DNA from 3 places in the Ewingella allii genome. Region 1 is predicted to be linked to each of the others. Evidence: predicted binding sites of a transcription regulator. Region 1 holds the regulator's gene; each other region holds the start of a gene.

Evidence for each region. Region 1 encodes sigma-54, which starts transcription at its own class of promoters, with help from an activator protein. Its sites were predicted from a motif close to GTTGGCACANNTTTCGCTNT; they were not measured.
Region 2: the regulator sigma-54 is predicted to act here: its motif matches at 1,021-1,040, upstream of glnK (P-II family nitrogen regulator).
Region 3: the regulator sigma-54 is predicted to act here: its motif matches at 483-502, upstream of SBO83_RS01150 (amino acid ABC transporter substrate-binding protein).

The regions. Positions count from the first base shown of each region.
Region 1 covers NZ_JAWUDN010000008.1:196,638-198,908, forward strand. Annotated here, with positions in the region: gene ptsN (PTS IIA-like nitrogen regulatory protein PtsN) at 1-217, opposite strand, end outside; gene hpf (ribosome hibernation promoting factor) at 331-618, opposite strand; gene rpoN (RNA polymerase factor sigma-54) at 642-2,075, opposite strand; gene lptB (LPS export ABC transporter ATP-binding protein) at 2,148-2,271, opposite strand, start outside.
Region 2 covers NZ_JAWUDN010000002.1:264,662-266,932, reverse strand. Annotated here, with positions in the region: gene SBO83_RS07975 (SmdB family multidrug efflux ABC transporter permease/ATP-binding protein) at 1-758, shown strand, start outside; gene glnK (P-II family nitrogen regulator) at 1,101-1,439, shown strand; gene amtB (ammonium transporter AmtB) at 1,505-2,271, shown strand, end outside.
Region 3 covers NZ_JAWUDN010000001.1:243,518-245,788, reverse strand. Annotated here, with positions in the region: gene lnt (apolipoprotein N-acyltransferase) at 1-407, shown strand, start outside; gene SBO83_RS01150 (amino acid ABC transporter substrate-binding protein) at 781-1,677, shown strand; gene SBO83_RS01145 (amino acid ABC transporter permease) at 1,905-2,271, shown strand, end outside.

The sequences.
Region 1 (2,271 bases):
CGATACCCGCACCGATGCCGGTGCTGCCCATTCTCTCGCGGGTCAAAATGGCGTCAAAAATAACCTGTGGCGCCAGATTGAGCTGCTTGGCGGCGAGTTCGCTGATGATTTCCAGCGCGCGTTTCTTACTGGCGCAGTGAACGCCGCTTTTGGTGCACTCGGCATTAAGGACCGACGTTAACTGCATGGCTATATCGTTAATCATTTCATCATTCACTTTTTCGCTCTGACACCGGACAGGCTCTTTTACCCTAAATGACAGTTCGGCTCGCTGCCAGAAGGTCGCGAGCCGATACTCAAGGTCCGTAGTGCATAGAGACTATGTGGGTGCTAGTGCTGTTTCAGTTTATCTTTATGCTTATTGAGCTGGCGAGCCAGCTTATCAATCAGGAGATCGACGGCTGCATACATATCCTGATGATCCGAGGTGGCGTGCAACTCGCCTCCATTCACATGCAGCGTGGCTTCCGCCTTTTTCTGCACTTTTTCAACGCTCAACACCACGTATACCTGATTTATTCGATCAAAATATTGCTCAAGTTTGGCAAATTTTGTCGTAACAAATTCTCTGATAGGTTCCGTGATCTCGATGTGGTGTCCGGTAATGTTGAGCTGCATAATGTCTTCCTTCTCTGTTGAGGTCAAACTAACTGTTTACGTTGGTTTGAAGGCGGGATGGACAAAGACTCTCGGTATTTCGCTACTGTGCGGCGCGCGACCATGATCCCTTGATCAGAGAGCATGGTGGCTAACTTGCTGTCACTTAACGGTTTGACAGGGTTTTCCGCCGCGATTAATTTCTTCACCAGCGCCCTAATGGCGGTAGATGATGCCTCGCCTCCGCTGTCAGTACTGACATGGCTGGAGAAGAAATATTTTAGTTCGAAGATACCGCGCGGACTGTGCAGGAACTTCTGCGTGGTCACGCGCGATATGGTCGATTCGTGCATATCCACGGCGCTGGCGATGTCTGCCAACACCATAGGTTTCATAAATTCTTCGCCTGATTCAAAGAACGCCTGCTGCTGCTCGACAATGCAGCGCGTCACTTTTAACAGCGTGTCGTTGCGGCTTTCGAGGCTCTTAATCAGCCACTTGGCTTCCTGCAAATTACTGCGTATGAACTGCCCGTCGCTGTCACTGCGCGTTGAGTTGCCCATCGCGGCATACTGCTGGTTAATCTTCAGGCGTGGAATGCTGTCTGAATTCAACTCGACGGTCCAGACGTTCGACACTTTGCGCACCAGCACGTCGGGGATCACATACTCAGATTCTCCGGTGTTGATCGACTGCCCTGGGCGCGGATCGAGCGACTGGATCAGCTGCATCGCACATTTAAGTGTATCTTCTTTTAAGCGGGTCGAACGCATAAGTGCGCGAAAATCATGATTGGCGAGCAGATCCAGATGTTCACTGACGATCAATTTAGCTTCGGCCAGAAAAGGCGTTTCCGCCACGTATTGCGATAGCTGGATCAGCAGGCAGTCGCGCAGGTCGCGTGCGGCAACCCCCACCGGATCAAAGCGTTGAACGCGCTTAAGCACGGCTTCAACCTCATCCATGCTTATCTCTTCATCGCCCATGCTTTCAAGGATATCTTCCAGCGAGACGGTGAGGTAGCCGGTGTCGTCAACGGCGTCGACGATAGAGGTGGCAATGGCGGCATCGGTGTCGGTGAAGGGGGTCAGTTCCACTTGCCACATGAGGTAATCTTGCAGCGTTTGGGTGGTTTCGCCCTGATAGATTGGCAACTCGTCATCACTGTAGTCATTACCAGTGCCTGACGGCGTTCCTGCGGTGTAAATCTCATCCCACGTGGCGTCGAGCGGCAGCTCCTCGGGCATATCTTTCTGCTCAAGGGCTTCACGCGTATCTAAGCCTTCACTGGCCGTGGCTTCGACGGAATCAATTTCATCATGCAGATCGGTTTGCTCCAACAGCGGGTTGCTTTCCAGCGCCAGTTGGATCTCCTGTTGGAGCTCAAGCGTTGATAGCTGCAACAGGCGAATAGCCTGCTGTAGCTGAGGTGTCATGGCCAATTGCTGGCTAAATCTGAGCTGCAAACCTTGCTTCATATCTTGGCTTTACTTCCTGAACTGAACTACCCGCCGTCACTCAACGCGAATGAAAGCGGGCAGAATCGGTGATTACAGACGGAACTCATTGCCGAGATAAACGCGTTTCACTTGTTCATCTTCCAGAATATCTGTCGGAGTACCATGAGCGATAAGCTTGCCCTGACTGACGATGTAAGCGCGCTCACAGACATCC
Region 2 (2,271 bases), on a different contig from region 1:
TTCGTAATGTCAGCTTCGCCTATCGCCCGGATAAATGGGTGCTGGAGAATATCTCCTTGCAGGTGCCTTCGCGCGGCTTTGCTGCGCTGGTTGGGCACACCGGCAGTGGTAAAAGCACTTTAGCCAACTTGCTGATGGGCTATTACCCGGTGAATCAGGGGGAGATCCGCGTGGACGGTCGCCCGCTGTCTGAGCTTTCCCACACCAGCTTGCGCAAAGGCATCGCCATGGTGCAGCAGGACCCGGTGGTACTGGCGGAATCGGTTTTTGCCAACGTCACGTTGGGCCGCGACATCGATGAGGAGCAGGTGTGGCACGCGTTGGAAGTGGTGCAGCTTGCGCCGCTGATACGCGCGATGCCGGATGGTATCAACACCCGTCTCGGCGAGCAGGGGAACAATTTGTCGGTGGGGCAGAAGCAGCTGTTAGCCATGGCGCGCGTTCTGGTGCAAGCGCCAGAAATTTTGATCCTTGACGAGGCAACCGCCAATATCGACTCCGGCACGGAACAGGCGATTCAGCGCGCGCTGCGGGCTATTCGCCAGCAGACCACGCTGGTAGTCATCGCCCACCGTCTTTCCACCATTGTAGATGCCGATAACATTCTGGTGCTGCATCGTGGGCAGGCGGTGGAGCAGGGTAACCATCTCCAACTGTTAGCCGAAAAAGGCCGTTATTATCAAATGTATCAGTTGCAGCTGGTGGGCGAGGAGCTCGCCTCTTCGCAACACGAGCAGCCGGTCGCTGAAAACGGCTAAGCCTCTCGCGGTGACCTGACGGCCTCGGGTCACCGCGCCTCTCTTCTCTCTTATTTCTCAAGCTTTGCCCTTTGCCGTTGCACCAACTTCATGCAGCCTTTCTTTAGGTCAAATTTCCCTTGCACTGAAAAATAGCGTCGCGCACTTAAACAGTGCGCGAGAGGCTGGTCTATTTGCACCATTTTGAGCCTCGCACCTGCTGCGACTATTCCGAAATCCCGTCTTTAAGCCACAAAACGTCAGATCTCAGCTCGCAAACAACTCTGGCACAGCCTTTGCTTTATCCCTTTCGTATCGGCGAGAGTCCTCTCGCGGCAGGCTCTTAATTCGAGGAGTGGCAACATGAAGCTGGTTACTGTGGTGATCAAACCTTTTAAGTTGGAAGACGTGCGTGAAGCACTGTCAGCTGTAGGAATTCAAGGCCTGACCGTGACGGAAGTCAAAGGTTTCGGTCGCCAGAAAGGACACGCAGAGTTATATCGCGGCGCGGAGTACAGCGTTAACTTCCTGCCAAAAGTAAAAATCGATATTGCGATTGCCGACGATCAGCTCGATGAAGTGATCGACGTGATTAGCAAAGCGGCCTACACCGGCAAGATCGGCGATGGCAAAATTTTTGTAGCTGAATTGCAACGCGTTATTCGCATCCGTACCGGCGAAACCGACGAAGCAGCACTGTAATTTCGGCCTTATTACTTTAATCACTTTTTAAGACAGCAGTTTTTGAGAAACGGGGTGGGTTAACAATGAAAAAACTTCTCGCGATGATGGGGCTTGGTGCAACTGCCCTGTTGCCATCGATTGCCATGGCTGCTGCACCTGCGGTGGCTAACGGCGCTGATAACGCCTTCATGATGATCTGTACCGCGCTGGTACTGTTCATGACGGTGCCGGGCGTGGCGCTATTTTACGGCGGCTTACTGCGTTCCAAAAACGTCTTGTCTATGCTGACTCAGGTCATCGTGACCTTCGCACTGGTTTGCGTACTCTGGATGCTTTACGGCTACAGCGTCGCGTTCAGCGAAGGCAATGCCGTGTTTGGTGGCTTCAGCAACGTCATGCTGAAAGGCATCGGCCTTGATTCCGTCACCGGCACCTTCTCACAGTTGATCCACGTGGCGTTCCAATGCTCCTTCGCCTGTATTACCGTGGCGCTGGTGGTGGGCGGCCTGGCAGAGCGCGTGCGCTTCTCGGCTGTCCTGATTTTCACCGTGATTTGGCTGACCTTCTCTTACCTGCCAATCGCACACATGGTGTGGGCGGGCGGTTTCCTGGCGGCTGATGGTGCGCTGGACTTCGCGGGCGGTACCGTTGTACACATCAACGCCGCCGTTGCTGGCCTGGTGGGTGCATACATGGTGGGCAAACGTGCCGGTTTCGGCAAAGAAGCCTTCAAACCGCACAACCTGCCAATGGTCTTCACTGGTGCATCGATTCTGTATGTTGGCTGGTTCGGCTTCAACGCCGGTTCTGCCAGTGCAGCCAGCTCTATCGCAGCTTTGGCCTTCCTCAA
Region 3 (2,271 bases), on a different contig from region 1:
GCGGGATGAATCTGACCACCGCCATCTGTTATGAAATCGTCTTTGGCGAGCAAGTGCGGGATAACTTCCAGCCTGATACTGATTTCCTGCTGACGATCTCTAATGATGCCTGGTTCGGTCACTCAATCGGTCCGTGGCAGCACTTCCAAATGGCCCGCATGCGCGCCTTGGAATTGGGCCGACCTCTGCTGCGTAGTACCAACAATGGCGTGACCGCGGCGGTAGACGCCAATGGCGATATGATTGCTGAATTGCCGCAATTTACTCGTCAGGTGCTGAATGTGGAAGTGACGCCAACCACCGGCATTACGCCATATGCACGCTTTGGCTGGTGGCCGACGTGGATCCTCACGCTGCTGCTGGCGGGCATCTCGCTGTTCTTGAATCAGCGGCATAAACGCCAATAAGCTTCGCAATCCCTCCTCTACGGGTGCCAAACGGCGCCCGTTTTTTTTGCCATAAATTCTCCTAATCATTACCCCACTGGCACGTTTATTGCTTTATCTCTATGAAAGCTATGCTTTTACTTATTTTTACTAAGACGGTGCACCATAGTGGAACCAAACGTTTAAAAAACATACTCATACGCGGTGCATGAATGTTTTCTTGCATTGATTTGGTGCGTGTCTCGTCTCAAAAAAGAAACATTGTGGTTTCATTATCTTCACATTCAGCTATTTTCGATGCTGAGTAAGTTCGAATTGGCTATGAGCTTTACGATTCATAAGTGCTTCCTGATCCCTCGGTGTGGATCTTTAACGACAGCAAAGGAGTTGGACAATGCAAATGCGCAAATTGGCGTTATCGGTACTGCTGGCAGGCCTGGCAGCAAGTAGCGTAGCCCATGCAGAAGACCTGAACGGTACCCTGAAGAAAATCAAAGATAACGGCGTTATCGTTGTCGGTCACCGTGAGTCTTCTGTGCCATTTTCTTATTACGATAATAATCAAAAAGTGGTGGGTTACTCTCAGGACTACTCCAACGCTATCGTTGAGGCGGTGAAGAAAAAGCTGAACTTGCCTAATCTGCAAGTCAAATTGATGCCAATCACCTCGCAAAACCGTATTCCTTTGCTGCAAAACGGCACCTACGATTTTGAGTGTGGCTCGACCACTAACAACGCAGAGCGCCAGCAACAAGCGGCTTTCTCCGACACTATCTTCATCATCGGCACCCGCCTGCTGGTGAAAAAAGGGTCTGACATTAAAGATTTCGATGACCTGAAAGGCAAAACCGTGGTGGTGACTTCAGGGACTACCTCTGAAATCCTGCTCAACAAGCTGAACGAAGAGAAGAAACTGGGCATGCGCATCATCAGCGCAAAAGACCACGGTGACTCCTTCCGTACGCTGGAAACCGGCCGCGCAGTGGCGTTCATGATGGACGATGCTCTGCTGGCTGGCGAACGTGCTAAAGCTAAAAAGCCTGATGACTGGACCATCGTCGGCACGCCTCAATCCAAAGAAGCTTACGGCTGTATGCTGCGTAAAGATGACGCCGGCTTTAAAACGCTGGTCGATGACACCATCGCTAAAACCCAGACCTCGGGCGAAGCCGCCAAGTGGTTTGATAAATGGTTCAAGCAGCCTATTCCACCAAAGAACCTGAACATGAACTTCGAACTGTCAGACGACATGCAAGCTCTGTTCAAAGCGCCTAACGACAAAGCGCTGTAAGTTTCTTAGTCAGATAATAAGACAGACGGGAAGGCCCCAACGTGATTTACCAATTGCCGCGGGGAAATAAAGGGCTGGCCCACCAGCCTTGTGATGACAGCCTGAAAAGGCAGCAAGACCGGAATGCGGGGTGGTCGTTCCCCACCTCGCATTTTTTGCGTCACTCAGCATGGGATTGGTTCGTCATCACTCAGTAGGGTTGCGTTCGCGCGCATTATGGAGTTTTTATGTCTATAGATTGGAACTGGGGCATTTTTCTGCAACAAGCCCCCTTCGGGAATACCACTTATCTTGGGTGGATTTGGAATGGATTTCAGGTCACCGTCGCACTGTCACTGTGTGCCTGGGTTATCGCTTTCTTTGTCGGCTCTCTGTTCGGTATCTTGCGTACCGTCCCTAACCGTTTCCTCTCGGGTATCGGTACTTGCTACGTTGAGCTGTTTCGTAACGTACCCCTGATCGTCCAATTCTTTACCTGGTATCTGGTGGTTCCTGAACTGCTGCCGGAAAGCATTGGCATGTGGTTTAAATCAGAACTTCCGCCAAACGTGCAGTTCTTCTCCTCATCGGTTATCTGCCTCGGGTTGTTCACCG